DNA from 3 places in the Streptomyces sp. NPDC006384 genome. Region 1 is predicted to be linked to each of the others. Evidence: riboswitches for the same ligand, from Rfam matches in the RefSeq annotation. Region 1 holds a riboswitch; each other region holds the start of a gene.
The links. Region 1 has a riboswitch for thiamine pyrophosphate ahead of thiO (glycine oxidase ThiO). Riboswitches for the same ligand answer to the same signal wherever they lie in the genome.
Positions count from the first base shown of each region.

Region 2: linked by a shared signal. The riboswitch ahead of thiC (phosphomethylpyrimidine synthase ThiC) and the one ahead of thiO (glycine oxidase ThiO) in region 1 are both predicted to bind thiamine pyrophosphate.
Region 3: linked by a shared signal. The riboswitch ahead of ACFYOJ_RS23200 (thiamine ABC transporter substrate-binding protein) and the one ahead of thiO (glycine oxidase ThiO) in region 1 are both predicted to bind thiamine pyrophosphate.

Region 1 is NZ_JBIAHR010000004.1:173,240-181,123, reverse strand. Features, by position in the region: gene bfr (bacterioferritin) at 1-281, opposite strand, end outside; gene ACFYOJ_RS06805 (sulfite oxidase-like oxidoreductase) at 474-1,121, shown strand; gene ACFYOJ_RS06800 (deoxyribonuclease IV) at 1,146-2,024, opposite strand; gene pknB (Stk1 family PASTA domain-containing Ser/Thr kinase) at 2,079-4,034, opposite strand; gene ACFYOJ_RS06790 (thiazole synthase) at 4,143-4,937, opposite strand; gene thiS (sulfur carrier protein ThiS) at 4,941-5,141, opposite strand; gene thiO (glycine oxidase ThiO) at 5,138-6,352, opposite strand; TPP riboswitch at 6,350-6,462, opposite strand; gene ACFYOJ_RS06775 (hypothetical protein) at 6,514-6,864, shown strand; gene ACFYOJ_RS06770 (FAD-dependent oxidoreductase) at 6,897-7,884, shown strand, end outside.
Region 2 is NZ_JBIAHR010000020.1:53,455-61,338, forward strand. Features, by position in the region: gene ACFYOJ_RS25275 (LacI family DNA-binding transcriptional regulator) at 1-51, shown strand, start outside; gene ACFYOJ_RS25280 (metallophosphoesterase) at 311-1,411, shown strand; gene ACFYOJ_RS25285 (hypothetical protein) at 1,594-2,454, shown strand; gene thiC (phosphomethylpyrimidine synthase ThiC) at 2,527-4,347, opposite strand; TPP riboswitch at 4,340-4,529, opposite strand; gene ACFYOJ_RS25295 (YibE/F family protein) at 4,601-6,148, shown strand; gene ACFYOJ_RS25300 (SsgA family sporulation/cell division regulator) at 6,285-6,722, opposite strand; gene ACFYOJ_RS25305 (helix-turn-helix domain-containing protein) at 6,822-7,547, opposite strand; gene ACFYOJ_RS25310 (DUF5326 family protein) at 7,876-7,884, opposite strand, start outside.
Region 3 is NZ_JBIAHR010000017.1:62,912-70,795, reverse strand. Features, by position in the region: gene ACFYOJ_RS23205 (iron ABC transporter permease) at 1-1,069, opposite strand, end outside; gene ACFYOJ_RS23200 (thiamine ABC transporter substrate-binding protein) at 1,147-2,232, opposite strand; TPP riboswitch at 2,311-2,416, opposite strand; gene rlmN (23S rRNA (adenine(2503)-C(2))-methyltransferase RlmN) at 2,452-3,558, opposite strand; gene ACFYOJ_RS23190 (DinB family protein) at 3,714-4,352, shown strand; gene ACFYOJ_RS23185 (phosphatidate cytidylyltransferase) at 4,447-5,619, opposite strand; gene frr (ribosome recycling factor) at 5,619-6,176, opposite strand; gene pyrH (UMP kinase) at 6,364-7,122, opposite strand; gene tsf (translation elongation factor Ts) at 7,328-7,884, opposite strand, start outside.

The sequences.
Region 1 (7,884 bases):
TCGATCTCCCGGTCGGCCTGGAACATCTCCGTCACGCTCTGGCCGACCCGCACGTGGAAGAGGCGCTGGTAGTTCGGCAGGCCGTCCAGGAGCAGGATGCGGTCGGTCAGGAGCTCGGCGTGGCGCATCTCGTCGAAGGACTCGGCGCGCGTGTACTTCGCGAGCTTCGTCCAGCCCTTGTGGTCCTGCAGCTTCGAGTGCAGGAAGTACTGGTTGATCGCGGTGAGCTCGGCGGTCAGCTGCTCGTTGAGGAACTCGATGACCTCGGGGTCGCCCTGCATCGCGTAAGGCTCCTTCCACACGGGAACTGGCGGGTTGCGCCGCATGATTGCACCGGCGTGGAAGATCGTCCAGTAAGTCTTGACTTAGTGAGTAAGTACATGCTTAGCGAAATTCGTCCCTTTTGATGCCTGTGTATCCCCATGTGAGGGGGTGGGTAAGGGGCATCGGTCCGGGTCTGTCAGGATGGAGGCATGGGTCAGCCGGTGGAGCACGGGTCGGGAGAAGGCGGTTCGGAGCGGGCGCCGCGGTTCGAGCTTCCGCCCGGACAGCGGCTCCAGCGGGGCTGGCCGGTCACGCACTACGGACCCGTTCCCAAGTTCCGGCCCGAGCGGTGGGAGTTCCGGGTCTTCGGCGCCACCGCCGACGGGGAGAAGCACTGCTGGACCCACGAGGAGTTCACCGCTCTGCCGTACACCACGGTCGTGGGCGATCTGCACTGCGTGACGAAGTTCAGCATGCTCGGCGCCGAGTGGGGCGGCGTACCGGCCCGCACGATCCTCGATATCGCCCCGCCCGCGCCCGACGTCACCCATGTGATGGTGTGGGCGGAGTACGGCTTCAGCTCCAACCTCCGGATGTCCGACTTCGCCGCCGAGCGCACCCTCTTCGCCACCCACAAGGACGGCGAGCTGCTGACCGCCGAGCACGGCTTCCCGCTCCGCCTGGTCGTCCCCCACCTGTACGCCTGGAAGGGCCCGAAATGGGTCCGCGGCATCGAGTACATGACCGCCGACCGGCGCGGCTTCTGGGAGGAGCGCGGCTACCACAACATCGGCGACCCGTGGCGGGAGCAGCGCTACTCCTACCAGGAGGAGCCCGGGGACGGCCCCGAGCTCTGACCTGCCGTACGGCCCCCGGCGGGATCAGCCGTCGCGCAGCTTCTTCAGCCGCTCCACGTCCGCGGCGTGCCCCTCCTTGCCGCCCGGCGTCTCGATGACCAGCGGCACACCCTCGGTCGCGGGGTGCGTCATCAGCGCCCGGAACGGGTCCTCACCGATGTGACCGGCACCGATGTTCTCGTGCCGGTCCTTGTGCGCGCCCGCCACGTCCTTGGAGTCGTTGGCGTGGATCAGCTTCAGCCGGCCCTCGCCGACCGTCTCCACCAGCAGGTCCAGGGTCTGGTGCATGCCGGAGGGGCCGGTCAGGTCGTGCCCCGCCGCGAAGATGTGGCAGGTGTCCAGGCACACGCCCAGCCTCGGATGGGCGTCCAGCGCCTCGAAGTACGGCCCGAAGTCCCAGGTCCGCGAGCACAGGGAGGCGCCCTGCCCGGCGGTCGACTCCAGCAGCAGGTACGGGTCGTCGTCGTGGGTCAGCTCGTCCAGCAGCGGCAGCATGTGCTCCCGCACCTGCCGCAGCGCCACGGCACGCTCCCGGCCGCCGGTCGCGCTGCCGGTGTGCACGACCACGCCGAGCGCCCCGATCGCGCGCGCCCGCCGCAGCGAGTGCCGCAGTGACTCGACCGACCGTTCCACCGTCGCCTCGGTGTGCGACCCGAAGTTGATCAGGTACGGCGCGTGCACGTACGCCGGGATCGCCCCTTCGGCACAGGCCTCCCGGAACGCCTCGTCCTGCTTCGGGCTGCCCGCCGGGGTGGCCCAGCCGCGCGGATTGGCGACGAAGACCTGCACGGCCTCCGCCTTCAGGTCACGGGCGTAGGACAGGCCGACGGAGTGCAGGCCGCCGGCCACGGGAACGTGACCGCCGACGGGGTTGCGGGAGAGGGCGGACTGTTGACTGTTCACCCGTTCAGGGTGTCATGCGGGGGCGGGCGGCCGGACCGTGAGAGCCGTCACCCGTCACCTGATGGTGATCCTCACGGTGGAGCCCTTGGGCGCCTCGTCCCCGCCGTCGACGGACTGCTCCTTCACGGTGTCGCCGAACAGCCCGAGCAGCCCGCGGTCCTCCTTCACCTCGAACCCGGCGTCCTCCAGCTTCCGCTTCGCGTCGTCCACGCTGTCGCCCACCACGTCCGGGACCTCGACCATCTCGGGGCCCTTGGAGACGGTCAGCGTCACCGTGTCGCCCTCGGCGGCCCGGCGGCCCGCGTCCGGCGTCTGCCGGGCGACCTGCCCCTTGTCGTACTCGGAGGTGACCTGCTCGGCGGCGACCTTCACCTTCAGCCCGGCCTCCGTCAGCTCCGCCTTCGCGTCCGCGAGGTCGTCACCGGTGACGTCCGGCACGTCGACGGGGCGGCCCTTGCTGACGACGAGCGCCACGGCCGAGCCCGCGCGCACCTCGGTGCCCGTCCCCGGGGCCGTGGAGACCACGAAGCCCCTGGGGACGTCCTGGCTGAACGCCCGGGTCACCATGCCCGGCTCCAGCCCCTCGTCCTCGAGCAGGGTCCGCGCGCGGTCCAGCCTGTAGCCGCGTACGTCGGGCAGCTTCACGGTCTCGGGGCCGTCGGAGACCGTGAACGACACCGAGTCGTTCCTGCGGATGCGGGCGCCGGCCGCGGGGTCGGTGCTGATGACGGTGCCGCGCTCGACCGTGTCGCTGTAGGCGTGCCGGACCGTGCCGACGTCCAGCCCCGCCTCCTCCAGCCGGTCCCTGGCCTGCGCCTCCGTCTTGGACAGCAGCGCGGGCACCTTGGTGAACTGGCCGGAGTTGATGTACCAGACGCCCGTCCCGAGACCGAGGACCAGCAGGACGGCGACGACGACCGCCGCCGGCCCGCGGCGCAGCCGGGGGCGCGGGGACGGCGCCGGGGGAGCCGTCAGCCTGCTGGTGCGGTGGACCCCGTCCCCGGAGGCGGCACCGGCCGGGACGGCGTCCCCGCCTTCGGACTCGTCCTCGTTCACGGGCAGCGGGCGGGGCAGCGTCAGGGCGCGCGGGATCACACTCGTGCGGTCCTCGGCGTTGTCGTGCTCCACGGCGCGTGCCTGCGGAGGCATCGCGTCCAGCTGCTCCGCGCTCAGTGCCGCGCGCGCCTCGCGGACCTGCGCCAGCAGCGCCACGGCGTCGTGCGGGCGGACCCCCGGGGTGCGCGCGGTCGCCGAGGCGACCAGCTCGTCCAGTTCGCAGGCCATGTCCGGCACGGCGGCCGACGGCGGCGGCACGTCCTCGTGGAGGTGCTTGTAGAGCACCTGGGCGGGGGAGTCCCCCTCGTGCGGCTTGCCGCCGGTCAGCATCTCGTACAGGACGACACCGCACGCGTACACGTCGACCCTCGGGTCGGCCGCGCCCTGCTCGATCTGCTCGGGCGCCAGGTAGGAGACGGTGCCGAGGACGGCTCCGGTGGTGCTGGTGACCGTGTCCACGGCCCGCACCAGCCCGAAGTCGGCGACCTTGACCCGCCCGTCGTCGCCTATCAGCACGTTCTCGGGCTTCATGTCCCGGTGCACGAACCCGGCCCGGTGCGCGGCGCCGAGCGCGGCCAGCACGGGCTCCAGGATGTCCAGCGCGGCCCGCGGCTGCAGCGCGCCGCGCTCGCGCAGCACGTCCCGCAGGGTGCAGCCGGCGATGTACTCCATCGCCAGGTAGACGTACGCCCCCTCGGCGCCCTGGTCGTAGACCTGGACGACGTTGGGATGGTCGAGCCGGGCCACCGACTTGGCCTCGCGGATGAAGCGCTCGACGAAGGCGGCGTCGGCCGCGAGCGCCGGGTGCATCACCTTCAGCGCGAGCACGCGGTCGAGGCGGGTGTCCACGGCCCGGTAGACCGTGGCCATCCCGCCGACCGCGATCCGCGCCTCGACGCGATACCGGCCGTCGAGCACCTGCCCGACCAGAGGGTCCTGAAGGGTCGTGTCCACGCAGGCGAGTGTACGAGCCGACGCGGACACCCCGCCGCCACGTCCGGCATCACAGCGGCACTCCGTACGCCCGGGCGAGCGCGCTCTCCCGGGCCCGGCGCCCCGTACCTAGAAGGCGGGCCGCTCCGGGTCCAGCACCGCCAACCCCTCTGCGGGGGACGACGCCTCGGCGAAATACCGCCGCGGGATCCGCCCCGCACGCCGGGCCAGCCGCCCCGCCTCCACCGCGTGCCGCATGCCCTCGGCCATGAGCACCGGCTCCTGCGCCCGCGTCACCGCCGAGGCCAGCATCACACCAGCGCACCCCAGCTCCATCGCCAGCGCCACGTCCGACGCCGTACCGGCCCCCGCGTCGAGGATCACCGGAACGCGCGCGCGCTCCACGATCAGCTCGAAGTTGTGCGGGTTGCGGATGCCGAGCCCCGAGCCGATCGGCGAGCCGAGCGGCATGACCGCCGCGCACCCGACGTCCTCCAGCTTCCGCGCGAGCACCGGGTCGTCGTTCGTGTACGGCAGCACGGTGAAGCCGTCGTCCACCAGCGTCTCCGCCGCGTCCAGCAGCTCGACGGGGTCCGGCAGCAGGGTGCGCTCGTCGGCGATGACCTCCAGCTTGACCAGGTCCGTGCCGAGGGCCTCGCGCGCCAGGCGGGCGGTGAGGACGGCCTCCCCGGCGGTGAAGCAGCCGGCCGTGTTCGGCAGCACCCCGATGCCGAGCCTCTCCAGCACCGACAGCACGGACCCGTGCACGGACGGGTCCACCCTGCGCATCGCGACGGTCGTCAGCTGTGTGCCGGACGCCACCAGCGCGCGCTCCAGCACGTCCAGGCTGGGCGCTCCGCCGGTGCCCATGATCAGGCGGGACGTGTAGGCCGTACCGCCGAGGACGAAGGGATCGTCGGCCATGGGTCAGCCTCCCTGGACGGCGGTGAGGACTTCGACGCGGTCGCCGTCGGACAGGGCCGTGGCGGGCCACTGCGCGCGCGGGACGACGGTCTCGTTCAGGGCGGCGGCCACTCCGGACGGCGCCGCGGTGAGCGTGCCCACCAGGGCGTCCAGGGCCGTGCCGGGAGCCACCTCGCGCGGCTCTCCGTTGACGGAGATCTTCATACGGTCTGCTCCGTGAGTGTCGCGGGGACGGCGCCGAAGCGCCGGGGGGTGAAGGGCCGGGCCTCGTCCGGGAGCTCCCCGGTGGTCAGCACGTGCGCCATGACGTCGCCGGTGACCGGGGTCAGCAGCACGCCGTTGCGGTGGTGCCCGGTGGCCAGCAGCAGCCCGTCCAGCTCCGTCGGGCCGAGCAGCGGGGCGTTGTCGGGGGAGCCGGGGCGCAGGCCCGCCAGGGTCTCCGTCAGCGGCAGCTCGGTGATGCCGGGGACCAGCTCGTGGGCGTCGCGCAGCAGCTCGTAGACGCCGCCCGCGGTCACCGTCGTGTCCCAGCCCAGCTCCTCGCTGGTGGCGCCGACGACCAGCTCGCCGTTCTCCCGGGGCACCAGGTAGAGGGGGTTGCCGCGCACCACGGCACGCACCGTCCGGCTCAGCAGCGGCCCGTGCGTCCGCGGCATGGCCAGCCGCAGCACCTGCCCCTTCACCGGCCGCACCGGCGGCCGCACGGCGTCCGGCACGCCCGCGAGGCGCCCGCTCAGGCTGCCGCCGGCCAGCACCACCCGCCCGGCCGTGAGCGCCGTGCCGTCGGCCGTGACGACGCCGGTCGCCCGGTCCCCGGCGACGGTGAGCCGCTCGGCCCGCGCCCGGTGGAGGACCACGCCCGCCCGCTCGCAGGCGGCCACCAGGGCGCCGGCCAGACGCCGGGGGTCGATCTGGTGGTCGCCGTCCACCCGCAGCCCCCCGCGCACGCCCGGCGCGAGCATCGGCTCCAGGCGTCGGCACTCGCGCCCCGTCAGCCACTCCGACTCCAGCCCCGAGCGCTCCTGCAGCGCGTGCAGCTCCCGCAGGTGGGCGCGGTCGTCGGCGTCCAGCGCGACGGCCAGGGTGCCGCAGCGGCGGTACCCGAGACCGTGGCCGGTGAGATCGGTCAGCTCGGCGGCGAACTCCGGATAGCGGCGGGCCGAGGCGAGGTTCAGCGCGAGCAGCGTCTGCTCACCGTGGTGCAGTTCCGTGACGGCGGCCAGCATCCCGGCCGCCACCCGGGCCGCGCCGCCGCCCGGGGCGGGGTCCACGAGGGCCGTGGCGAGCCCGCGCTGCGCGGACCGCCACGCCGTGACCAGGCCGATGATCCCGCCGCCCACGACGAGGACGTCCGGCGTGCGCGGTGACACGCGGGGTGACGACGGTGCGGATGCTGTGATCGGTGGGGACGACATGGGCGTCCAGCCCCTCCCTTCGCCGGCATGACCCGGATCAGGTTCGTACGGTCGGAGGCCGTTCAGCCTCCCTCTCAGCCCGGTGCGTCCGGGCTCCCGCGAGTGCTTTACGGTGGCCACCCTAGCCCGCAGCACTCCGAAGCCGTAAGGGAGCCTCCACCGTGGCCCGTTCGCTCGACGGTCTGGTCCTCGCCCCGGTCGCCGACCAGGCCCCCGGCCAGGTCGGCACCCGCACCCGGTTCACCTACCACGAACAGGACGGCGAGGTCTGGGCCGAGTACGCGGGCGGCGACGTCGTACGCGGCCGGCTGGTGGGCGTCCGCGAGGGCGACCGGCTCGACTTCCGGTACGTGCAGCTCAGGACCGACGGCGGCACCTCGTCCGGGCACTGCGTGTCGACGGTCGTCGACCTGCCCGACGGGCGGGTGCGCCTGGAGGAGACCTGGGAGTGGGAGTCGCGGGAGGGCAGCGGGACGAGCGTTGTGGAGGAGATCACCGCGTCCGGCGACTGACCCGCGATCCCCCGGACGCCTAAGGTGACCGGGTGAGCGAGCAGACACGGGAACGGACGGCGGACGCGGGATGCCGCGTGGTCGTCGTCGGCGCGGGCATGGCGGGCGTGCAGACCGCGGTGGCCCTGCGCGAACAGGGATTCACCGGCACCGTCACCCTGATCGGCGCCGAACCCCACCAGCCGTACGACCGCCCGCCGCTGTCCAAGGCCGTCCTGCTCGGCACCGCCGAGGGCTCCGCCTTCGACGTCGACTTCGAGGCGCTCGGCATCGGGCTGCGGCTCGGCTGCGAGGCACTGGGCGTCCGCCCCGGCGCGCACGTCCTGGACACATCCGCCGGGCCGGTGCCGTACGACCGCCTCGTCCTCGCGACCGGCGCCGAACCGCTCCGGCTGCCCGGCACCGAGGGCGTCCCCGGCGTGCACCTGCTGCGCACCCTGGACGACGCCGAGCGGCTGCGCCCCGTGCTCGCCCGGCAGCACGACATCGTGGTCGTCGGCGCGGGCTGGATCGGCGCCGAGTTCGCCACCGCGGCGCGCGAGGCGGGCTGCGCGGTGACCGTCGTGGAGGCCGCCGACCGGCCCCTCGCCGGTGCGCTGCCCGCCGAGGTCGCCGCCCCCATGTCCGCCTGGTACGCCGACGCGGGCGCCGTCCTGCGCACCGGCGCACGCGTGGAGCGCGTCGAGCCCGGGGGGCCGGGGGAGGCCGGTCACGTCGTCGTCCTCGACGACGGCACGCGGCTGCCGGCCGGCGCCGTCGTCGTCGGCATCGGGGCCCGGCCCGCCACCGCCTGGCTCGCCGGCTCCGGGATCGGGCTCGGCCCGCACGGCGAGGTCCTGGCCGACGACCGTCTGCGCACCTCGGCGCCGGACGTGTACGCGGTCGGCGACTGCGCGTCCTTCCCGTCCGGCCGGTACGGCGAGCGGCTGCTCGTCCACCACTGGGACAACGCCCTCCAGGGCCCGCGCACCGTCGCCGCGGGCATCGTCGGCGCCGCCGCCGGCGAGGTCCCGGCCGCCT
Region 2 (7,884 bases), on a different contig from region 1:
CGCCCGCCCCGTACGACGGTCAGCCCGCCGCGGTCGCCCGAGGGCGGCTAGCGCACCAGCGCCCCGAGGCCGGGGCGACGGCCCGGTGGCCGGGAGCCGCCCGGGCCGTGGAATCGGCAGGGAGAGAACACATCGATGCCGCAGATGGGCGAATCCCGGTCCAACCGGGGCGAAAGCAGCGGTGAGCCGGAGTCCTGTTCCGATTCACCACCCCTGGGTCATCACACAGCGCGATCCGCATTCCTATGATGGGCCCACACACCGCGGGCCGCTGCGACCAGGCAGTCCGAAGCGGTGCAGATGCGGCGCGATGGTGGAGGGGTCGATGACTCAGGGGGCCGGTCAGGGACCCGAGGTGGAGCGGACGGCGACGGTGCGCGACTTCCGGGTACCCGCGTACGTCCACGAGCCCGCTCCGTACGCCGCCCCCGGCACGTACGCGGGCGGCTCCGTGCCACCGCACGGGTACGAGGAGTCCGCTCCGGAGGGTTACACACCCACGCAGCGTGATCTTCCCGTCATCCGTCGGGGTGACACGGTCCAGGTGACCGTCGACCCCGCCCCCGCTCCGGCGGCACAGCCCGTCACGGGACAGGGCCCGCTGTTCGTCGTCGGGGACGTCCACGGCTACCTCGACGAACTGGTGGCCGCACTGCAGGAGAAGGGCCTCGTCGACTCCTCCGGCCAGTGGTGCGCGGGCACGTCCCGGCTGTGGTTCCTCGGCGACTTCACGGACCGCGGCCCCGACGGCATCGGCGTCATCGACCTGGTCATGCGGCTGTCCGCCGAAGCCGCCGCCGCCGGCGGCTACTGCAAGGCCCTGATGGGCAACCACGAGCTGCTGCTGCTCGGCGCCAAGCGGTTCGGCGACACCCCCATCAACTCCGGCGCGGGCACCGCCACCTTCCAGGCAGCCTGGCTGCTGAACGGCGGCCAGAAGACCGACATGGACCGCCTGCAGGACCACCACCTGCAGTGGATGGCACGCCTCGACGCCCTCGAAGAGGTCGACGGCCACCTCCTGGTCCACTCCGACACCACCACCTACCTCGACTACGGCCGTTCCATCGAGGAGGTCAACGACACCGTCCGCGAGACGCTCACGCGCAACGACGCGGAAGAGGTGTGGGACCTGTTCCGCAAGCTCACCAAGCGCTTCTCCTTCCGCGACGAGGGCGGCGCCGACGCCGTGCGCTCGCTGCTGGACACGTACGGCGGCTCCCGGATCGTCCACGGGCACAGCCCCATCCCCTATCTGCTGGGCGAGGTGGGTTCCGAGGACGGCGAGGACGACACCCGTACAGCGGTCGAGGGACCTCACGTCTACGCGGACGGGCTGGCCATCGCCATGGACGGTGGTGTGACCATGGCCGGAAAGCTGCTGGTCCAGCAACTGCCGCTCGACGCCTGAGCGTTCGCGGGACGGTCCTTCCCCGCCGGCCTCCCCGCAGAACCGGCACCCAATTTCTGGAAACCCCCTGTCACGGCACGCCGTCACCGCTCTACCATCGCCTTATCCGTAGCAGGCTCCCCTCCGTTTCTGCCCGACGGCTCGTTGGCATGCGAGCCCCAAGCCCTACGGAGCATCGGGGGATGCACATGAACAGCCTTCCGCAGCACCTGTCGAACGAGGACCGCCAGGACTACGAACGGATCCTCGACGAGGCGCTGCGCTCCGCGCCGCACCGCCCGGAGCTGGCCGCTGTCGGGCAGCGGCTCAACACCGAACAGCTGCGCACCATGGCGCTCAACGCCACCGCGCTGATCACGGCGGCGGCCACGACGGAGTACCAGCACTACGTGAAGGTCCGCGAGGAACTGCGCCACCCGGCACCGTCCGCCCCGTCGTCCGCCCGTGATTCCGGCCCCGCCGACTCGGGCACGGGCGCGGTGGGCCTCGCCGCCACCATGGGGGAGGCCGCCGAGGGCGCGGGTGCCGTCGCCGTCGCCGCCGTCCTGACCCCCGTTCTGGCCGGCACCGCCGCGGCGATCTTCCTCCTCGTCGGCTACGTCCTGAGGATGCTCGACCCCGGCCAGAGCTTCGCGCAGACCATGCTCACCACGGGCTGGCTGTTCGGCGGTCTGGCCGCGGTCGCCGTCCTCGTCGCCACGGTGGGGTTGCTGCTCACCGCGCTGCGCAACCGTCCCTCCGCCGAGTCCGGCCGTCACGACGAACTCGACGACGAGGTGGTCCGGGCCAGGGAGGCCTGGCACCACGCCCTGCTCGAGCGCGGAGTCCTGCCCTTTCTGCGGGAGGCGCTGGCCGACCCGGACGCGGCGGCCGGCCTGCGCCGGGCCGGTCCCTCGGCCCCGGCCGGCCGGATGCCGCACCTCGGCTACGGCCGCCCGGGATTCACGAGCCCCGACGACGGCCGGCCCGGTGCGCGCCCGAGCTACTCGCGTCCGGACTACAGCAGCCCGGATTTCGGCGGCCCGGAGCACCGGCCCGAATAGCCGGCGGACCGGGCGGGCGTCCACGACCCGGAGGATGCCCGCCCGGCCGGCGGCGGGCATCCGGGCCGAGGGTCAGTCGGCCAGCGGGAGATACACCCGGTTGCCGCTCTCGGCGAACTCCCGCGACTTCTGGAGCATCCCCTCGGCGATCTCCTCGGGTGTCGCTCCCTCGGCCGCCGCGCCGCCGAACCGCTCGTTGATGTCCTGGCTGATCTTCATCGAGCAGAACTTCGGCCCGCACATCGAGCAGAAGTGGGCCGTCTTGGCGGGCTCGGCCGGCAGCGTCTCGTCATGGAACTCCCGGGCCGTGTCCGGGTCGAGGGCCAGGTTGAACTGGTCCTCCCACCGGAACTCGAAACGGGCGTCCGACAAGGCGTCGTCCCACTCCTGCGCCCCCGGATGTCCCTTGGCGAGATCGGCGGCGTGCGCGGCGATCTTGTAGGTGATGACGCCGGTCTTCACGTCGTCGCGGTTGGGCAGGCCCAGGTGCTCCTTGGGCGTGACGTAGCAGAGCATCGCCGTACCCCACCAAGCGATCATCGCGGCTCCGATGCCGGAGGTGATGTGGTCGTACGCCGGGGCGACGTCCGTCGTCAGCGGGCCGAGCGTATAGAACGGGGCTTCGTCGCAGATCTCCTGCTGAAGGTCGATGTTCTCCTTGATCTTGTGCATCGGGACATGGCCCGGGCCCTCGATCATGGTCTGCACATCGAAACGCCTGGCGATCCGGTTCAGTTCTCCGAGCGTGCGCAACTCGGCGAACTGCGCCTCGTCGTTGGCGTCCGCGATCGACCCCGGCCGCAGACCGTCTCCGAGGGAGTACGTGACGTCGTAGGCGGCGAGGATCTCGCAGAGCTCCTCGAAGTTCTCGTAGAGGAACGACTCCTTGTGGTGCGCCAGGCACCACGCCGCCATGATCGATCCGCCGCGCGAGACGATGCCGGTCTTGCGGTTCGCGGTCAGCGGCACATGGGCCAGGCGCACGCCGGCGTGGACCGTCATGTAGTCCACGCCCTGCTCGGCCTGCTCGATGACCGTGTCCTTGTAGATCTCCCAGGTCAGTTCCTCGGCCTTGCCGTCGACCTTCTCCAGGGCCTGGTAGAGCGGCACGGTGCCGATGGGGACGGGGGAGTTGCGCAGCACCCACTCGCGGGTGGTGTGGATGTTGCGGCCGGTGGACAGGTCCATGACCGTGTCGGCGCCCCAGCGGGTCGCCCAGGTCATCTTCTCGACCTCCTCCTCGATGGAGGACGTCACGGCCGAGTTGCCGATGTTGGCGTTGACCTTCACCAGGAACCGCTTGCCGATGATCATCGGCTCGGTCTCCGGATGGTTGACGTTGGCGGGCAGGACGGCCCGCCCCGCGGCGATCTCCTCGCGGACCACCTCCGGCGCGACGTTCTCCCGGATGGCCACGTACTCCATCTCGGGCGTGATCTCGCCCCGGCGCGCGTACGCGAGCTGTGTCACCGCCGCGCCGCTCCGGCTCCGGCGCGGCTGGCGCGGGCGCCCGGGGAAGACCGCGTCCAGATTGCGCAGTCCGCCGCGCGGAGAGGTGTGCTTGATGCCGTCGTCCTCGGGGCGGACGGGCCGGCCCGCGTACTCCTCCGTGTCGCCGCGGGCGATGATCCAGTTCTCCCGCAGCGGCGGCAGTCCCCTGCGGACGTCGGTCTCGACGAGCGGGTCCGTGTACGGGCCCGACGTGTCGTAGAGGGTGACCGACTTCCCGTTGGTGAGATGCACCTGACGGACCGGCACCCGCAGGCCGGGGCGCGATCCCTCGACGTACGCCTTGTGCCAGCCGATGGACTTCCCGGCCTCCGCGGTTTCCGCGGTTTCCGCCTCGGCGGCGTCCTGCGTGGAGGCAGACATGCGTGCGTCCTCGATGGTCATGAGACCTACTCCCTACGCCGGCATTACCCGGTAACAGGTTCGGCGGTCGACGCAGCGGTTTCCGTCCGCCGACGCTTCGTGGGAAAGATCACCCTGCTGTGGTGATGTTTCCCGTGAAACATCGCTGGGACGGAGGTCAGCGCCCTCTCAGCCCGGTGCTCCGAGCTCCCGCGTGTACAAAGGTGCCTCCACGCTAGCGTCAATTCGGGCGCGGTGAACAGAGGGCCCCTCACGTTCTTGCGATGATCGGGCGGTGACCACGACCCAGCATCCTCCCTACCCACCGCACGAACCCCCTCGTGGCCCGGGCGCCGCGACAGGCGACGGCCGGGTGCGCGCCCAGGGCCCCGGCGGCGCACACGGAGCGGAGGAAAGACAGGAAACGGATCACGCGTACAGCCCTGCCGACGGACACGGCCCCGGGCTCGGCCCCGGCGGAAACGGTGGGCACAGAGGGCACGGTGGCGGTGGCGGACACGGCGGCGGTGGCGGGCACGCGCATTCGCACGGCCACGGCCACGGGCCCGCGACACCCGTGTCCCAGCATCTGCGGAAGGTGATCGCGGCCGTCCTCATCCCGTTCGCCGCGGCGGTGGTCGTCGGGCTCGCCGTGCTCTGGCCGGGCGGCGCACCCCCGCACGAACGGACCGGGGTCGGTTTCGACCGGCAGACGCAGCAGGCGACGGTCACCGAGGTGGTGAGGCTGAGCTGCAAGTCCGTCAACGCCTCGGGCGTTCCTCCGACCGGCGACACCTCCACCGCCGAGGGCTCCTCCGCCGTGCAGCAGGCGAACGGTGACTGCAAGCGGGCGACGATCCGCGTCGACACCGGCAAGGACAAGGGCCGCACGTTCGAGGAGATCGTGCAGCCGGACCAGACACGGCAGTTGCACGAGGGCCAGAAGGTCGTGGTCGCCTACGAGCCCTCCGCTCCCGAGGACCTGCAGTACTCGGTGGCCGACATCAACCGCCGGCTGCCCCTGGGTCTGCTCGCCGGCATCTTCGCGCTCGCCGTCGTGGCCGTCGGACGGCTGCGGGGTCTCATGGCCCTGGTCTCACTGGCCATCAGCTTCCTCCTGCTCAACTTCTTCATCCTGCCCGCCGTCCTGCAGGGCTCCAACCCCCTGCTCGTAGCGGTGATCGGCTCGAGCGCGATCATGCTGATCGCTCTGTATCTGTGCCATGGTCTGTCGGCGCGGACGTCGGTGGCGGTGCTCGGCACCCTGGTCTCGCTGCTGCTGATCGGTGTCCTCGGCTCACTGTTCATCGGCTGGGCGGCGCTCACCGGCAACACCGACGACAACACCGGTCTGATCCACGGCCTGTACCCGTCGATCGACATGAGCGGTCTGTTGCTCGCCGGGGTCATCATCGGTTCGCTCGGCGTCCTCGACGACGTGACGGTGACCCAGACCTCCGCGGTGTGGGAGTTGCACGAGGCCAACCCGACGATGGGCTGGCGCGGCCTGTACCGGGCCGGCATCCGCATCGGGCGCGACCACATCGCCTCGGTCGTCAACACGCTCGTCCTCGCCTATGCGGGCGCCGCGCTGCCGCTGCTGCTGCTCTTCTCGATCGCGCAGAGCGGCGTGGGAACGGTGGCGAACAGCGAGCTGGTCGCGGAGGAGATCGTGCGCACGCTGGTGGGCTCGATCGGTCTGGTGGCCTCCGTGCCGGTCACCACGGCTCTCGCGGCGCTGGTGGTCTCGGCCGACCGGCCGGTGGCGCGGAACTCCGCGGCGGCGCCGGGGAGCGGGCCGGCTCCCGCGCGCGGAGGACGGGGCCGTCGTCGCAAGCGCTGACCGGTACTCGTCGCAAGTGCTGGCCGGTACGGGCGGGCCCGGGTGCCGCAGGTGGCCGACACCGCGAAGAACCGTTCCTGCACAAGCCGGTGTCGCTGCCACAGCGCTGCCCGGCAGCACAGGGCCGCCCGGCGGGTCAGCCCGCGCTCTGTTCCTCCGCCAGAATGCGGTCCAGTGCCTCGTCGAGATGGGCGTCGAAGTCGGCGAGCGCGCCTTCCTGCCCCAGCGGCACCAGCTTGTCGGTCCGGTCGAGGAACGCCACGAGGGGCGCCGCCGAGGAACGGAACAGCGCCTGGTCGCTGCCGACCTGCAGACGGATCAGCACTTCGGCCAGCGGCTCGGGCTCGACGGGAGCGATGCGCACGTCACCGTCACCACACGGCATGCCCACCCCGTCGACGAGCAGCTCCCGGCCGAATGCCCAGGTGACCGGGGCGTCTCCCGGCAGATGGAACGTCAGCCGCACCGCATAGGGATCACAGGTCTGGTAGCGCAACTCCACCGGAATGCGGAAGGAGAGCTCCTCGGACACGAGAAAGCTCATCATGACCTCTGCCTGTACGGACTCGCCCATCGCCTACCCCGTCATTCGCCGTCGACTGTCCGGGAATCAAACCTCTAACACTGGTGGCATCTTGCTCAACGTACACACCAGATCACAAGGAGTGAGTTTTCAGATACTGATAGAGAGCGCGAACGACCCCAGGAGACGCCCCATCTCGGCCTGCAGCCGCCGCGCCGTGGGAAGCAGCCGGTCGGCCTGATGGGCAGGCAGGGAGAAGGCCACCGTAGCGGCCGTCGCGCCCACGGTGACCGGAATCGCCGCACACACCGTCCCCACGGCGTACTCCTGGTGTTCGGTCACCGGTTCCATCCGGCGCGTACGCTCCAGCCGCCTCATCAGGCTGTCGCCGTCCCGCACGGTGTACGGGGTCACCGGCCGTACCGGGTAGCGGCCGAGGTGGTCGCGGCGAGCGGCCTCGTCCAGCTGGGCCAGGAGGCACTGCCCGATGGCGTGCGCGTGCCCGGTCTCGCGGAGATCCGCCCTCGCCTCCACGGCCGGAGTGCTCGGACTGTCGGAGACGCACACCAGATCGATCTCGCCCTCGCGGTACATGGCGTAATACACGGGCGCGCCGATCGCGTCGCGCCAGCGCGCCAGCGTGTCGACGACCGTGGTGCGACGTTTCTTCTCGGCTCCGCTGCTGCTCAGCCTTTCGGCCGCCTCGCCGAGGAAGAACAGGCCTCTCTCACGGCGCAGGTATCCCTCGTGCACGAGGGTGCGCAGGAGGTGGTAGGCCGTGGGCAGCGCCAGCCGCGTCTCGCGGGCCAGTTGCTTGGCGGGGGCTCCGTGCTCGTGTTCCGCGACGCATTCCAGAAGGCGCATCGCTCGCTGCACCGAGCCGATGAGGGTCGCCGCGGGCGGTCCCGCGGCCGGCGGTTCGCCGGGTACGGGCGGGGTCCTGGGTGCCGAACGGGGCTGCACGGGCAAGGTGTGCAGCGGTACGAACGTGGTGTCAGCCGTGGCCAAGGAGCACTCCCGGAACGCGAGGGGGCAGCCCGTGCGGGGGGAACACGGGTGGGGTGTACGCCACTCGCGGGGTCGCCCCCGCGTGGAATTCCGGACTCTAACCGCCGGTCACCACTCGCCGACTGCCCGTCCGGGAAACTTCCCTCGCGCGAGGGAACCGGTGGTTCCTGTTACCACCACCGGTACCCCACCGATCTCACCAGTC
Region 3 (7,884 bases), on a different contig from region 1:
CGTCGCGCCGGGCCAGCGCGGCCGCCGCCAGACCGCCGACGGCCACGGCGATGACGGTGGCGACGAGGGCGTACTGCAGGGAGTTGCCGACCGCGTGCACCGGCGGGACGAGGAAGGTGCCGCCGTCCTCCCGGGTCAGCGCCCGGTAGTAGCCGAGGCCGCCGCCGAACGACCGCTGCACCAGCACGGCGAGCGGCAGCACGACGAGGACGGCGACGGTGACGAGGACGCCCGCCAGCAGCGTCCACTGTCCGGCCCCGCGCGGCCGGCGCGCGGTGCGGGAGGCGTCCACCAGCCGCAGGGCGCTCTCGCGCCGCCGTACCGTCCAGGCGTGCACGGCGAGGACGGCGCAGACCGCGGCGAACTGGATCAGCGTCAGCACGGCGGCCGTGGACAGGTCGAAGATCTGCGAGGTCTGCCGGTAGATCTCCACCTCCAGGGTGGAGAAGGCGGGCCCGCCGAGGATCTGGACGACGCCGAAGGAGGTGAAGGTGAACAGGAACACCATCAGCGCGGCGGCGGCCACGGCGGGCGCGAGCGCCGGCAGGGTGACCCGCCGCCAGGCCCGCAGGGGGGAGGCGCCGAGCATCCGCGCCGCCTCCTCCTGGCGCGGGTCGAGCTGTGCCCACAGCCCGCCGACGGTGCGCACGACGACGGCGTAGTTGAAGAAGACGTGCGCGAGCAGGATGGCCCACACCGTGGTGTCCAGGCGTACGCCCCACAGCTCGTCGAGCAGCCCGCCGCGTCCGACGAGCGCCAGGAACGCCGTGCCCACCACGACCGTCGGCAGCACGAACGGCACGGTCACCACGGCCCGCAGCAGTTGCTTGCCGGGGAAGTCGAGGCGGGCGAAGACGTAGGCGCCGGGCAGGGCGACCAGCAGGGTGAGCGCGGTGGAGGCGAGGGCCTGCCAGGTGGTGAACCACAGCACGTGCCGGACGTCGGGCTGGGCCAGGACGTCCCAGACCCGTCCGAGCTGCCAGGTCCCGTCGGCCTTCAGTCCGCGCGCGACGATCGCGGCGACCGGGTAGGCGAAGAAGACCGCGAAGAACGCGACGGGGCCGGCCATCAGGGCGAGCCGCGCCGCGTTCCCGCGCCGCCGGGTGCCGGCGGCGCGGGCGGACCCGGCGGACTTGGTCACCTGGGTCACTTCAGGAGGAGCGAGGTCCACGACTTGACCCACCGGTCACGGTTGTCGGCGATCTTCTCCGGGGCCATGGTCCGCGGGTCCTCGGCCTGCGGCCCGTACTTCGCGAACTCCGGCGGGACCTGGGCTTCCTTTCGCACCGGGTACACGAACATGTTCAGCGGCATGTCCTCCTGGAACTCCTTGCTGATCAGGAAGTCCAGCAGCGCCTTGCCGCCCTCGGGGTTCTTCGCGTTGCTCAGCAGGCCCGCGTACTCGACCTGGCGGAAGCAGGTGCCGGCGGCGACGCCCGTGGGCGCGGTGTCCGGCTTCGGGTCGGCGTAGATGACCTCGGCGGGCGGCGAGGAGGCGTAGGAGACGACGAGCGGGCGGTCGCCCTTCGCCTTCCTGCCGCCGGCCGAGCCGGAGAACTCCTCGTTGTACGCCTGCTCCCAGCTGTCGACGACCTTGACGCCGTTGGCCTTCAGCTTCTTCCAGTAGTCCTGCCAGCCCTCGTCCCCGTACTCGGCGGCGGTGCCGAGCAGGAAACCGAGCCCGGGCGAGGAACTGCCGGCGTCCTCGGTGACCAGGAGGTTCTTGTACTCCGGCTTGGTCAGGTCGTCGAAGGAGTCGGGCGGGGTCAGCTTGTGCTCGCTGAAGTACGCCTTGTCGTAGTTGACGCAGATGTCCCCGGTGTCGACGGGCGTGACCCGGTGCTTGCCCTGGTCGGCCCGGTACTCGGGCAGGAGCGTGTCCGAGCCCTTGGGCTCGTACGGCTGGAACAGCCCGTTGTCGAGGGCCCGGGACAGCAGGGTGTTGTCGACGCCGAAGAAGACGTCGCCCTGCGGGTTGTCCTTGGTCAGGAGGGCCTTGTTGACGGCCTGCCCGGCGTCGCCGTCCTCCAGGACCCTGACCTTGTAGCCGGAGCTCTTCTCGAAGTCCGCGATGACCTTCTCGGACGCGGCCCACGAGTCGTGGCTGACGAGGGTCACGGTCTTCGAACCGGACCCGTCGCCGTCGCCGCCGGACGACGACCCGCAGGCGGTCAGCCCGCCGACGAGCCCGAGCCCGACGGCGAGGACACTGGCCTTCTTGGTGATGCTCACTGATTCCTCCTGGGTGACCAGGAGAAGACGCGGCCCTGCCCGGGACCTCTGACGAGGATCCCGGGCAGGGCGCAACAGCTCGAGTGATGACCGATCTCCCTACCCAGAATGACCTGGGCCAGGTTCGGAGGGTCTGCGGCCGGTGCCGCACTCTCAGCGCTGTGGCGCTCCCCTGTCGGAATATGAAGATGTCGGATGTGAAGTTGTACGCCGGTCAGGTTACCGCTCGCTCGCGGCGAGCTGACCACACGCCCCGTCGATCTCCTGTCCACGGGTGTCCCGGATGGTCACCGGTACACCGTGCGCCGCGATGGCCTCCACGAACGCCTTCTCGTCCTCGGGCCGCGAGGCGGTCCACTTGGAGCCCGGCGTCGGGTTGAGCGGGATCAGGTTGACGTGCACCGGCTTGCCCTTGAGCAGCCGTCCGAGCCGGTCGCCGCGCCACGCCTGGTCGTTGATGTCGCGGATCAACGCGTACTCGATGGACAGCCGGCGCCCCGACTTCGCGGCGTACTCGAAGCCCGCGTCCAGCACCTCGCGCACCTTCCACCGCGTGTTCACGGGGACGAGGGTGTCGCGCAGCTCGTCGTCGGGGGCGTGCAGCGAGATGGCGAGGCGGCACTTGAAGCCCTCGTCGGCGAACCGGTGGATCGCGGGGACCAGACCGACCGTCGAGACGGTGATGCCGCGCTGGGACAGCCCCAGCCCGTCGGGCTCGGGGTCGGTGAGGCGGCGGATGGCTCCGACGACCCGGTTGTAGTTGGCGAGGGGCTCGCCCATGCCCATGAACACGATGTTGCTCAGCCGCGCGGGGCCGCCGGGGACCTCGCCGTCCCGGAGCGCCCGCATGCCGTCGACGATCTGGTGCACGATCTCGGCGGTCGACAGGTTCCGGTCCAGGCCGGCCTGCCCGGTGGCGCAGAAGGGGCAGTTCATGCCGCAGCCCGCCTGGGAGCTGATGCACATGGTCACCCGGTCCGGGTAGCGCATGAGCACGGACTCGACGAGCGTCCCGTCGAACAGCTTCCACAGCGTCTTGCGGGTGGTGCCCTGGTCGGTCGACAGATGCCGCACGACCGACATCAGGTCGGGCAGCAGCGCGTCCCGGAGACCCTCGCGCGAGGAGGCCGGGATGTCCGTCCACTGCTCGGGGTCGTGGGCGTACCGCGCGAAGTAGTGCTGCGAGAGCTGCTTCGCGCGGAACGGCTTCTCGCCGATCGCGGCGACGGCCTCCTTGCGCTCGGCGGGCGTGAGGTCGGCGAGGTGCCGCGGCGGCTTCTTGGCTCCGCGCGGGGCGACGAATGTGAGTTCTCCGGGCTTAGGCATGACTCGACCAGTGTCGCAGATCCACTCGGGTGACCTGCGTCCGTCGCCCGTCATGGCCGCCGCCGGCGACGGTCGGTGGCCTCCGGCGGCAGCGCGGAAGCATGCCGGGACGGACCGGCCGTTCGGCATGTACACGCATTGTTACGATCTTCGGCATGTGTGAAACGGACACCGCGGTCGACGGTGAGGATGTGCGCCGGGTCGTCCGCCTGGCCGTCGAGACCCTGCGGCATGCGGACCCCGGGGACCTGGACGCCAGGGCGGGAACGCTCGAGTGGACGTGCTGGGAGACGCTCGAGCACCTGGCCGACGACCTGTTCACCTACGCCGCGAGGTTCGGGCTCGCGAAGCCGCCGATGTCCTCGCTGCTGCCCTTCAGGACGAGCAGCGACCGGGACGGCGGGCCGGCCAACGTCTTCTTCGTCGAGCGGGACTCGGGCCTCGAAGGGATCCTGACCGTCCTGGAGGCGTGCGGTGGCCTGCTCGCGTCCGTCCTGCACACCGCCCCCTCGGACACCGTCGCCCACCACGTCTTCGGGCCCTCGGACCCCGAGGGGTTCGCCGCCATGGCCGTCGTCGAGACCCTCGTGCACACCCATGACATCGGCCAGGGACTGAACCTGGAGTGGTCGCCGCCGAGGGAGCTGTGCGAACGGGTCCTGAAGAGGCTCTTTCCTCATGTCCCCATGGGTCCCGACGCATGGGAGACCCTGCTGTGGGCGACGGGCCGCACCGCCCTGCCCGATCGCCCACGCCTCACCGAGTGGCGCTGGTACGGCACACGGAGCGCGTGACACGCCGGGGCGCCACCGTCCGGACGTACGAAGAGGGACCCGGCGCCCTGTGGCGCAACGGGTCCCTCTCGAACAGGCCGGACGGAGCAGCGGGTCAGCCCGCCCCGACGAAGACCACCAGCAGCAGCCACACCACCGGTGCCGTCGGCAGGAGCGAGTCCAGCCGGTCCATGATGCCGCCGTGGCCCGGCAGCAGCGTGCCCATGTCCTTGATGCCGAGGTCCCGCTTGATCATGGACTCGCCGAGGTCGCCCAGGGTGGCGCTGACGGCGACCACGAGGCCGAGGAGCAGCCCCTGCCACCATGTGCCGCCGTCGATGGCGAACTGCATGCACAGCGCGCCCGCCGCCATCGCGAAGGCCACCGCTCCGAGCAGGCCCTCGCGGGTCTTGCCGGGGCTGATGCGCGGGGCGAGCTTGGTCCTGCCGAAGCGCCACCCGACCGCGTACGCGCCGGTGTCGCTGACGACCGTCAGCAGCAGGAAGGTCAGGACGCGCCAGGGGCCGTCGTCGGCCGCCAGCATCATCGTGACGAAGGTGGCCAGGAACGGCACGTAGAACGCCGCGAAGACACCCGCCGTGACGTCCCTGAGGTAGTTCTCCGGCGGTTCGGTCATCCGCCAGACGAGGACGGCCAGCACCGTGAGCGCCATGGCGACCCACGCGCCCTCGGCACCGCGCACGTACCCGGCGACGACCATCGCCGCGCCGCCGGCCGCGAGCGGCACGAGGGGCGCCTTGATCTCCTTGCGCTCCCGCAGCCGCGTGGTCAGTTCCCACAGGCCCACCACGACGGCCACCGCGACGACGCCGACGAAGACGGACTTGACGACGAACAGCGACGCGACGATCACCGCGCCGAGTCCGACGCCCACCCCTATGGCGGCCCCCAGGTCACGCCCCGCGCTCTTCTTCTGCGGCTGCGACGGCGGCGGCTGCTGTGCCGGCCGGGAGGCGTCGGGCATGGGCTCCGGATTCTGCGGCGCCGCCGCCGCATACGGCTGCGCCGACGGGTTCTCGCCGCGATACGGGTCGTCGCGGAACGGCTCGTCTCGGAACAGGGGGCCGCCCGGCTGGGCGGCCCCCCGGTCGTCATCCTGGTCTCCGCCGTGTTCGGGCAGGTCGGGCACGATGGGCATGGGGCGAGTCTGCTGCGCGTGGTGCGCATCGTACGCGGAACCCGCCGGGGCGGCCCCCTGGACGGGCCCCTGGCCGGACGGCCCCCAGTACCCGGCTTGTGGCGGCGCTCCCCAGGAAGAGTCGTTCATCAGACCTCGAGCAGTTCGGCTTCCTTGTGCTTCAGGAGCTCGTCCACCTGGGCGACGTACTTGGCGGTGGTGTCGTCGAGCTCCTTCTCCGCACGGCGGCCCTCGTCCTCGCCGACCTCGCCGTCCTTGACCATCTTGTCGATGGTGTCCTTGGCCTTGCGGCGCACGGAGCGGATGGACACCTTGGCGTCCTCGCCCTTGCTCTTGGCGACCTTGATGTAGTCGCGGCGGCGCTCCTCGGTCAGCTCGGGGAACACGACCCGGATGATGTTGCCGTCGTTGCTGGGGTTGACGCCCAGGTCGGAGTCGCGGATCGCCTGTTCGATGTTGCGCAGGGCGCTCTTGTCGAAGGGGGTCACCACGGCCATGCGCGGCTCGGGCACGGAGAACGAGGCCAGCTGGTTGATCGGCGTCAGCGCGCCGTAGTAGTCGGCCACGATCTTGTTGAACATCGCCGGGTGCGCACGGCCGGTGCGGATCGCGGCGAAGTCCTCCTTGGCGACCACGACGGCCTTCTCCATCTTCTCCTCGGCCTCGAGGAGGGTCTCTTCGATCACCACTTGCTCCTGCGTGTCTTGAGTAGGCCCGGCCGCTTTCTGCTCCTGGTCGGAGCCGCGGCCGGCTGCGTCGCGTCTTCTTCCTGCACGGTTCCCGACCGGCGGGACATTGTCCATCCCCCGGCCCGGTCCCGTCCCGTCCGTCCCCCGGACAGGTGGCGTCCGCGGACAGGGGGTGGTTCTCCGGTCAGTCCCGGCTGCCGTGGTCGCCCACGAGCGTGCCGATCTTCTCACCCTTGACGGCGCGGGCGATATTGCCCTCCTTCAGCAGCTCGAAGACGACGATGGGGAGGCTGTTGTCACGGCAGAGCGTGACGGCCGTCGCGTCGGCGACCTTCAGGTCGCGGGTGATGACGTCGCCGTAGCCGAGCGCGTCGAACTTCACGGCGTCCGGGTTGGTCTTCGGGTCGGAGTCGTAGACCCCGTCCACGCCGTTCTTGCCCATGAGCAGGGCTTCGGCGTCGATCTCCAGGGCGCGCTGGGCGGCGGTGGTGTCGGTGGAGAAGTACGGCATGCCCATACCGGCGCCGAAGATGACCACGCGGCCCTTCTCCAGGTGGCGCACGGCGCGCAGCGGGATGTACGGCTCGGCGACCTGGCCCATGGTGATGGCGGTCTGCACGCGGCAGTCGACGCCCTCCTTCTCCAGGAAGTCCTGGAGGGCCAGGCAGTTCATGACGGTGCCGAGCATGCCCATGTAGTCGGAGCGGGCGCGGTCCATGCCGCGCACCTGCAGTTCGGCGCCGCGGAAGAAGTTGCCGCCGCCGATGACGACGGCGATCTGCGCGCCGTCGCGGACGACGGCCGCGATCTCGCGGGCGATGGCGTGCACCACGTCGGGGTCGACGCCCAGGCCCCCGCCGCCGGAGAAGGCCTCTCCGGACAGCTTCAGCATGAAGCGGCCGCGTACTTTGCCGTCGTCGCTCTTCTCGGCCTTGGTGGTCATGGAGATCTCGCCTCTTCTACGTGGGTCACACACACGAAGAAGGCCATTGCCGGTGGGGGCGTGTTCGCATCCCGTACGCGGCAATGGCCTCCTCGTCAGTTCTGCTGTCGTCCGCCGCCGCACGCGTGTGCGCGGCGGCGGACGGCAACGGCGCGGACGACTGCTGCCGACCCTACCGGGGTCGCGCGTCCGTCGCGGTACGGACTCAGATGCCGACCTTGATGCGCGTGAAGCGCTTCAGGGTGACACCGGCCTCGTCCAGGACCTTCTGGACGGACTTCTTGTTGTCGAGCGCGTAGGGCTGGCCCAGCAGCGTGGCGTCCTTGAAGAAGCCGTTGAGGCGGCCCTCGACGATCTTCGGCAGGGCGGCCTCGGGCTTGCCCTCGGCGCGGGTGGTCTCCTCGGCGACGCGGCGCTCGGACTCGACGACCTCGGCCGGCACGTCCTCCTTGGAGAGGTACTTCGGCGCGAAGGCGGCGATGTGCTGGGCGACGCCCTTGGCGATCTCGGCGTTCGGCTTGTCCAGCTCGACGAGGACACCGATCTGCGGGGGCAGGTCGGGCATCGTGCGGTGCATGTACGCGGTCACGAAGCCGCCGGAGAACTGCGCGAAGCGGTCCAGGACGATCTTCTCGCCGAGGTTGGCGTTGGCCTCGTCCACGAACGCCTGGACGGTCTTGCCGGGCTCGATCTCGGAGGCGAGCAGCGCCTCGATGTCGGCCGGGGCGGCCTTGGCGACGTGCTCGGCGATGGCCTTGGCGA